Regions from separate parts of the Weizmannia sp. FSL W8-0401 genome, predicted to be linked through region 4. Evidence: riboswitches for the same ligand, from Rfam matches in the RefSeq annotation. Region 4 holds a riboswitch; each other region holds the start of a gene.
The links. Region 4 has a riboswitch for S-adenosylmethionine ahead of metK (methionine adenosyltransferase). Riboswitches for the same ligand answer to the same signal wherever they lie in the genome.
Positions count from the first base shown of each region.

Region 1: another riboswitch for S-adenosylmethionine. It lies ahead of NSU00_RS03865 (O-acetylhomoserine aminocarboxypropyltransferase/cysteine synthase family protein); the one in region 4 lies ahead of metK (methionine adenosyltransferase).
Region 2: another riboswitch for S-adenosylmethionine. It lies ahead of NSU00_RS02170 (bifunctional homocysteine S-methyltransferase/methylenetetrahydrofolate reductase); the one in region 4 lies ahead of metK (methionine adenosyltransferase).
Region 3: another riboswitch for S-adenosylmethionine. It lies ahead of NSU00_RS07360 (assimilatory sulfite reductase (NADPH) flavoprotein subunit); the one in region 4 lies ahead of metK (methionine adenosyltransferase).

Region 1 covers NZ_JBBPAG010000001.1:840,283-842,482, reverse strand. The annotation lists gene NSU00_RS03865 (O-acetylhomoserine aminocarboxypropyltransferase/cysteine synthase family protein) at 1-1,175, opposite strand, end outside; SAM riboswitch class I at 1,279-1,386, opposite strand; gene cls (cardiolipin synthase) at 1,485-2,200, opposite strand, start outside.
Region 2 covers NZ_JBBPAG010000001.1:450,635-452,834, reverse strand. The annotation lists gene NSU00_RS02170 (bifunctional homocysteine S-methyltransferase/methylenetetrahydrofolate reductase) at 1-1,109, opposite strand, end outside; SAM riboswitch class I at 1,177-1,277, opposite strand; gene NSU00_RS02165 (LCP family protein) at 1,702-2,200, opposite strand, start outside.
Region 3 covers NZ_JBBPAG010000001.1:1,546,928-1,549,127, reverse strand. The annotation lists gene NSU00_RS07360 (assimilatory sulfite reductase (NADPH) flavoprotein subunit) at 1-1,233, opposite strand, end outside; SAM riboswitch class I at 1,354-1,454, opposite strand; gene NSU00_RS07355 (2-phosphosulfolactate phosphatase) at 1,628-2,200, shown strand, end outside.
Region 4 covers NZ_JBBPAG010000001.1:2,198,527-2,200,726, reverse strand. The annotation lists gene pckA (phosphoenolpyruvate carboxykinase (ATP)) at 1-886, opposite strand, end outside; SAM riboswitch class I at 1,063-1,211, shown strand; gene metK (methionine adenosyltransferase) at 1,356-2,200, shown strand, end outside.

The DNA.
Region 1 (2,200 bases), 1.4 Mb from region 4:
TCTTCATCGCTCAGCTGCGAATGCGTAGTCGTTGCCGGGTGGATGATCAGCGATTTCGCGTCGCCGACATTCGCTACATGCGACCACAGCTTGATATTGTCGATCACGCGCCTCCCTGTTTCCCGGCCCCCTTTCACACCGAAGTTAACAATGGAGCCGTAGCCGCCGTTCAAATATTTTTGCGCCAGCTCATGGGACGGATGGTCTTCAAGGCCCGGATAATTGACCCATGCAACACCCGGATGGTTTTTCAGAAATTCCGCGACTTTCAACGCATTTTCGTTATGCCTTTCCACGCGCAGATGCAGCGTTTCAAGCCCTTGCAGGAATAAAAAGGCGTTGTCCGGGCTTAAAGCCGGCCCGAAGTCGCGCAAAAGCTGAACGCGAAGTTTTGTGGCGAACGCAGCCTGTGCCGTGTCGACGCCGTAGCGCAAGCCGTGGTAGCTCGGATCCGGTTCGCTGAAGTCCGGAAATTTCTCTGTGTTCCAGTCAAAATGCCCGCCGTCAACGGCAACACCGCCGATCGCCGTTCCGTGCCCGCCGATCCATTTTGTCGCCGAATGGACAACCACGTCCGCTCCCCATTTGATCGGATTCGAGCCAAACGGAGAAGCAAACGTGTTGTCGACAATCAAAGGAATGCCGTTTTCATGGGCAACTTCCGCCACTTTTTCCACGTCGAGCACCTGCAGGCTTGGGTTGCCGATAATTTCCGCATACAATGCTTTCGTTTTCGGGGTGATCGCCTGGCGGAACGCTTCAGGGTCAGACCCGTCCACAAACTTGACGTTAATGCCGTATTTCGGCAATGTCACGGCAAACAAATTATAGGTGCCGCCGTAAAGATTGCTGGCGGATACGATGTCGTCGCCCGCACGCACAATATTCAAAATGGAGAAGGCAATGGCCGCCGCGCCGGATGACAAACCGACAGCCGCCGTTCCGCCTTCCAGTGCGGCAACGCGTTTTTCAAACACATCCACAGTCGGATTGCCGAGGCGGGAATAAATGAAACCTTCTTTTGATAAATTGAAGACGCCCTCTGCATGTTCTGTATCCGGAAAAACGTAAGAAGTCGTCCGGTATACCGGCACGGCGCGCGAGCCTGTCGCCGGGTCCGGTTCCTGGCCCCCGTGCAGCAATAAAGTTTCCGGTTGTAATGATGATTGTGTCATTTTTAAAGCCTCCCGATTTTTTAAAATTTTCCCGCGAAAGATGGAAGAGGAAATGAAAAACCCTCTTCGTAAGGGAAGAGGGTTACAATGTATGTAAGTTCCTCCCTTATCTTTCAGACGCATGTCTGTAGGAATTAGCACCTTTTCAGGCAAATGCCTGAAGGTTGCCGGGCTTCGCAGGGCCTAGTCCCTCCGCCGCTCTCGATAAGAGTTTCTTTTCATAATTCAATTTTGAATGACTTATTGTTTAAGATTATAGAAGACCAATGGCAAACCGTCAACCTTTTTTGAAAAAATTTTCTTTTTCTTCTACAAAATTGGCGACAACAGCCGGGAAATGGACTCTTTAAACCGTACATAAAGCGGCCGGTTCTGGTAAACATGGAGCGTTAATTCGGTTGATTTGGCCATGTCGTCCCGGAAAATGCCGGCAAGTGTGCCGGAAAGCTCGCGGTCGTACAGCACGGCGTTCACTTCAAAATTGAGGCGGAAACTGCGCACATCAATATTGGCCGTGCCGACGGAAGCAATTTTCCCGTCTACGACAATCATTTTCGCGTGGATGAACCCATTTTGATAAATGTACACTTTGACGCCCGTTTTTAACAGCTGGCCGATGTTGGAAAGCGTCGCCCAGTAGACAAACATATGGTCCGGTTTATTTGGAATCATAATCCGGACATCCACTCCGGATAAGGCGGCAAGCGTCAGCGCATTCAGGAGGCTGTCATCCGGAATAAAATACGGTGTTTGCAAATAAATATATTTTTTGGCGGAATTGATCATTTTAATATAGCTGTTTTTAATCTGCTCCCATTCGGAATCGGGGCCGCTTGAGACAATCTGGATATCGGTTTCCCCCTGCGGCGGGATGACCGGGAAATAACGTTCTTCATTTTTCACATCATGCGGCGATGCCTGATTCCAGTCTAAAATAAAGCGGGTCTGCATGGCATAAACAGCGCTCCCGGAAATCCGTAAATGCGTGTCCCGCCAATAACCAAATTTTTTATTCAGGCCAAGAT
Region 2 (2,200 bases), 1.7 Mb from region 4:
ATTGAAGCAATCGCTGTGTTGCTGATGCGCGGGCTTGCAAGCGAGTTGTCGGCCATTGTCAAGGCATCGATGCCGGCGTCGTGCAGCGCTTTTGCCCCTTCGAAAAAGCGGGCTGTGTTCAGCGTTTTCGGTGTGTCCAATTCGACAATGACGGAATGGCGTTTTTTTACAATTTCATGCAACGGCGGTTCGTACTGCGCCGGGGCGGCTGCGATTTCGATTTTCGGTGGGCGGACCGTTTTTTCTGTGACAGGCAAAAGCCCCTGCACCCCGTCTGCGATTGCTTTGATGTGAGCTGGGGTCGTGCCGCAGCAGCCGCCGATCAGGCGCACACCCTGTTCGACCAGTTTTTCGGCGCATGTTTTAAAATAATCGGCGTTATTTGTGAACGTGAACCGGCCTTCCTCGTAATCTAAAAGACTCGCATTCGGGTATGCGGACAAAAAGGCACGCTTCGGTATCGGGATTTCTTCGAACGCCTGGATCATGTGGTGCGGGCCGAGCCGGCAGTTTAGGCCGGTCACATCAGCGCCGCGGTTTTCAAGTTCCTTGAAAGCATCGCGGACCGGGGTTCCGTTTTGGAGCACGCCCGGTTCGATAAGCGAGAACTGGGCGATGACCGGGACATCCGCTTCTTTTTTCGCAATGTCTACGACCGTATACAGTTCTTCCGCGTCAAAATACGTTTCCAAAAGCAGGGCATCAACTCCTTCGTTCAGGAGGTGAAAAATCTGCTCGCGGAACGTACGCTTGATTTCGGCAAGTGTTGCTTCGGTTTTGCGCTGGCCGCGGATGCCGCCGACCGTGCCGAGTATAAATGTGTCACGGTTTGCCGCTTCTTTTGCGATCTGGACAGCCGCTTTGTTGATATCTTTTACTTTTTCTTCCAGGCCATACTGTGCCAGCTTGATATAGTTGGCGCTGTACGTGTTTGTCTGGATGACCGATGCGCCTGCTTCGATATAGGCGCGGTGGATCGCGTGGATGTCTTCCGGATGGGTCAGGTTGAATGACTCATAACATGTGTCGGCGCCGTATGCATATAGCAGTGTCCCCATTGCCCCGTCTGCAACAAGGATGCGGTTTTTTAACGTTTCGAGAAGGTTCAAATTTTTACACTCCCTTTGAATGATATGAAAAAAGCCTCCCAGAAAAGGAGGCAAGATGACAACATTCTCCTTATCTTTTCAGGTATACCTGTTGGATTTAGCACCGTGCCGTATGGCTGGTTGCTGAGGTTTCATCGGGCCAAGTCCCTCCGCCTCTCTTGATAAGGCTATTCGATTGAACGTACTTAAAATTTTGACTTATTTATACTTTACACTTTGTCGGGTGACATGACAAGGGGGAAATTGAAATTCATATTGGATGCGGTTTCGCCCCTATTGTCTAATTGGCTTTCTTTTGCCTTTTTGAGCCCTCCAAAAGGACAATTTGCTCCCGGTACGGCTCTCTTTTGTCTTTTTGAGCTCTCCAAAAAGACAATTTGCTCTTGGTACGGCTCTCTTTTGTCTTTTTGAACCCTCCAAAAAGACAATTTGCTCCTGGTACGGCTCTCTTTTGTCTTTTTGAGCTCTCCAAAAGGACAATTTGCTCCCGGTACGGCTCTCTTTTGTCTTTTTGAGCTCTCCAAAAAGACAATTTGCTCCCGGTACGGCTTTCTGTCTGCTACAAAAAAAAGAGCCGGAACCGGCCCCCCTGTTATTCATCCAAAAACTGTTTGATGGCTTCGGTATTTTTTTCTTTGTCCACTTCGAGCGCGGCGCCGACGCCCGGATAACTGACATTGGTATAGGTACCGGCAACCGGTACGGTCATTGTTTTGACCTTAAGGTTGCCATTGACCATGACGTCTTTAACGAGCGCAAGAATGTTCATTTTGCTCATGTTGGTGGCCATATACGGCTGGATGGTTCCGAGCAGTTTCGGTGCTTTGGCGATGCCGTTCACGCTGAAGACTTCAGATTGGAGCGCTTTAAGCACTTTTTGCTGGCGAGCAACCCGGCCAAAGTCGCCTTGCGCATCATGTCTGAACCGTGCGTAGGCGAGGAGTTGTTTCCCATGCATGAGCTGTTTGCCAGGATAAAGCGTCAAGCCGATGTTTTTCGACATTTTATGTTCGACGTTCATTTCAATGCCTTGAGGCGCCAGGGTATCGACAATTTTAACAAAGCCTTGGAAATCGACGAGTGCATAATAT
Region 3 (2,200 bases), 650 kb from region 4:
GCTTGCGATCGAATAAAGCCGCGGCGGCATTTTCCGGAGCATTTGTACAAAAGCTTGCACTTCCACTTTTTCCGGCGGATATTCCTCGACAAGATCGATCAGGCCCCGTCCTTCAAGGTATGCCTTTGCCTCCGCTTCATTTTCAAGCAAAGCCGTAAGCCCTTTGTTTCCGAAAAGCACGGCTGCCTGCTGAAGCAGTGGTTTTGTTAATCTCGTAATTTCATAATGTCTGAGCAATGCTTCCCTGGCCGGCAGTACTTCCCCTTTTTTATTGATCGGAACCGGTTCTTTTGGATCCCAGCCGAGCTTTTCGATCAGCCGTTCCACGAGTTCCGGGTCATTTTCCGGGTAAATCCCGATGCTGTCCCCCGGTTCAAATGTAAAACCGGAACCTTCAAGGGATAATTCGATATGGTGCGTTTCTTTATTGGACCCTTCCCAGTTCAAATTGATATTTTCCAGCACTTCCGCCTGGAACGGGTTGGATTTGGAATAATCGGTGTTTGCAGGCCGGGTGGCATCGGCAGCGGTTGAAGGCGGCAAGGCAGATGACTGGAGCACGCCTGTAACCCCTTCAAACCATTCCTGGGCGTCTTCTTCATAATCCACATCGCAATCCACTCGCGGATAGAGCCGTTCCCCGCCCAACTCTTCCAGCCTCTTGTCGATCTCTTTTCCGACCTTGCAAAAAAACTCATATGTCTGGTCCCCAAGCGCCAAAACGGAAAAAGGGACCCCGTCCAGTTTTGGGGCTTTTCTGCTGTGGATCAGCTCATAGAAAGACAATGCGTTGTCGGGCGGGTCCCCTTCCCCTTGTGTGCTTGTAATGATGAGCAGATACCCTGCATTTTTTAAATCTTTCGGCTTGGCCGCATCGAGTGCCGAAAAAGATACGGCAAACTGCATTTCTTTTAATCTGGCGGCGAATGCTTCGGCAAGCGCCTGGGCATTGCCTGTCTCGGAACCAAACAGCAGCGTAACCGTTTTGGTTGCCGTCTGTACCGGCTTTTCAGCAACAGCTGTACTTCCCGGGGGATTCGTTCCTTGTTCGGCAAACGGATAGGTTAAATATCCGCTCAGCCATAATTTTTGCTGATCCGTTAACATTTGCAGCAGTTCATTTAACTTTTCCGCCTGTTCTTTACTAAACGGGCTGTTTTGTACACTTAACGGCAAATCTTCCACCTCGCAATGTTTGCATGCACTTTTCATTTGTTTATTTATGTATGACATCCTAATCCAAATAGACATAGAAGTTTACTTGGATTTTAATCCGCTTCTTTCCATGAGAAGCACCTTCGAAAAAAGCTCTTCTTACAAAGATAAGAAGAGCCGGCGCACAATGGTCAACTTCTCTTATCTTTCAGACGATTGTCTGCAGGAATTGGCACAGTGTTTTTCAACCTGTTGCCGAGGCTTCAAAGGGCCTTTCCCTCCACCTCTCTGGATAAGAAGAACGAATCATTATTTAGAAATCATTGAAAACATTATACAATCAAATGCGGCGGGAGTCAATTCTTTTTTGAACAGACGGGGGCGATAAAAAAAGAAAAGGGTGGCAAGTTCCGCATCAAGCGTCCCTCCAATATACTTTATGTATCTTTTGCACAGAATGAGGGGGGAATGGATGAACATCCACATTTACCAGGGGAATGAGATCACGCCGGAAGACGGGGATGCCAATATTGTGATCGATGTGATCCGCGCGTTTACGGTTGCCCACCATGCCTTTTTGGGCGGCGTAAAAGAGATATGGCTGGCAGACTCAAAAGAAGCGGCTTTTTGTATCAAAGACAAATACCCGCATGTCTTGCTCACGGGCGAAGGGAACGGGCTTCCGATACCGGGATTTGATTTGGGCCATTCACCGGCCGCCATCGCCAAACAGCCGTTAGCCGGCAAAACGCTGGTGCAAACATCCACAAACGGGGTAAAAGCAGCCTTCCGCGCCCTTTGTGCAAAGGAAGTCTATGTTACCGGCTTTTCGAATGCAAAAATGACGGCAAAATGGGTCCTGCGCAAATGGAAAGGCAAAGACAACGCCCGCATCAACATGATCGCTTCCCATCCGACGGGGGAAGATGACCTGGCATGCGCATTATACATGGAAAGCATCCTTACCGGCTCCGGCACGATAAAGCCGGAATCAGTGATCAAGGAGATTGTAAATGCCAGTGTTGCAAAGAAATTTCTTGATCCC
Region 4 (2,200 bases):
CAAGTACGGTCCCAAACCGGATTGCCCGGTAAATTTGCGGTTCTTTTTCTTCTGTAAGCCCGATGCACTTTGCATAGCATCCGCCTTCAATATTGAAGACGCCGCTGTCGGACCAGCCGTGCTCATCGTCCCCTATAAGCGCGCGCTCCGGATCGGCGGAAAGTGTCGTTTTCCCGGTCCCGGACAAGCCGAAAAACAGGGCCGTATCGCCGTTTTTCCCGGTATTGGCGGAGCAGTGCATGGGAAGGATGCCTTTTTGCGGCAGCAAATAATTCATGATGGAAAAAATGCTTTTTTTCATTTCGCCTGCATATTCCGTTCCGCCGATCAGAATCATCCGGCGTTCAAGTGAAATCATGATGAACGCTTCGGAATTCGTGCCGTCAAGCGCCGGGTCTGCTTTAAACAGCGGCGCGGAAAGAATGGTAAATTGCGCATCGTGTTGATTGAGTTCCTCCGCATCCGGCCGGATAAACAATTGATGCGCGAATAAATTATGCCAGGCGAACTCATTCACGGTCTGGATCGGAAGGCGGCTTTTTGGATCGGCACCCGCAAAACCTTTAAACACAAAAATTTCGTCTTTCCCTTTTAAATGCCGGACCATTTTTTCATAGAGCCTGTTGAACACGCCGGGAGATACCGGCTGGTTGATTTTGCCCCAGTCGACACGGTCTTTTGATTCGGAGTCGACGACAATAAATTTATCTTTCGGAGACCTTCCTGTGTATTTTCCTGTTGTAGCAGAAATGGCCCCTTCCGTTGTCAGCACAGCTTCTTTCCGTTCAATAATTTTTTCCATTAATTGCGGCACGGAAAGCTGCATGCGCACATTTTCCCCCGACAACAAAAACTTTAAATCGTCAGAAGCGCCAATCAGATCCATTTTCATAAACCGCCCCTTTGAATAACTTATTTCGCTTTAAACGATATCAGTATAACATATTCATCCGTTTATTACATACTTTTTTCCGGGAAAAATGCAGGGGGCAAAAGGGCAAATGGTGAAAAAAGCATTGACAGCGCCTGCTAAATTGCGTATGATTTTACTTTGAACGGATACTCTTATCCCGAGCTGGTGGAGGGACGGGCCCGATGAAACCCAGCAACCCGCCTCTGGAACAGGCAATGCGCTCGCAACGCAGCTGCCGCTTGACTTCCAGGCAAAGGTGCTAACCTGCAGCAAGGAATGTTTCCTTGAACGATAAGAGTGAAAGGCGCGATTGATTGAAGTCAAAACCTTTCCACTCATATGAATGGGAAAGGTTTTTATTTTTGGCTTTGTACTTAAAATGAATCGAGTTTAGGGTATGAGTACCGTTTCCAATATGTAACCATATAAGGAGGAAAAGCGGATGTTAAAAGGACGGCATTTGTTCACATCGGAATCGGTGACGGAAGGCCATCCGGACAAAATTTGCGACCAGATTTCCGATGCCATTTTGGATGCCATTTTAGAAAAAGACCCGAATGCCCGCGTTGCCTGCGAAACTACCGTCACGACAGGGCTCGTGCTCGTCACGGGGGAAATTTCCACCAATACATATGTGGATATTCCGAAAGTGGTGCGCAAGACCATTAAAGAGATTGGCTATACGCGCGCGAAATACGGTTTTGATGCGGAAACCTGCGCTGTTTTGACATCGATTGACGAACAGTCCGAGGATATTGCGCGCGGCGTTAACCAGGCTTTGGAAGCCCGCGAAGGCGGGATGAGCGATGAAGAGATTGAGGCAATCGGAGCCGGCGACCAGGGCCTGATGTTCGGGTTTGCCTGCAATGAGACAGAAGAGCTGATGCCGCTTCCCATTTCGCTTGCCCACAAGCTTGCCCGCCGTCTTGCTGAACTCCGCAAACATGAAGTGATCCCGTATTTGCGCCCGGATGCGAAGACACAGGTGACAGTTGAATATGATGAGAACAACCAGCCTGCCCGGATTGATACGATTGTCATTTCAACGCAGCATAATCCTGACATCAGTGCCGGGCAAATTCAGGAGGATATGAAAAAATACGTCATTGAACCGGTTGTGCCGGCAGACTTACTCGATGCGGATACAAAGTATTTGATTAATCCGACCGGCCGCTTTGTTATCGGCGGCCCTCAAGGGGATGCCGGGCTGACCGGCCGCAAAATCATTGTCGACACGTACGGCGGCTATGCACGCCACGGCGGCGGCGCATTTTCCGGGAAAGACCC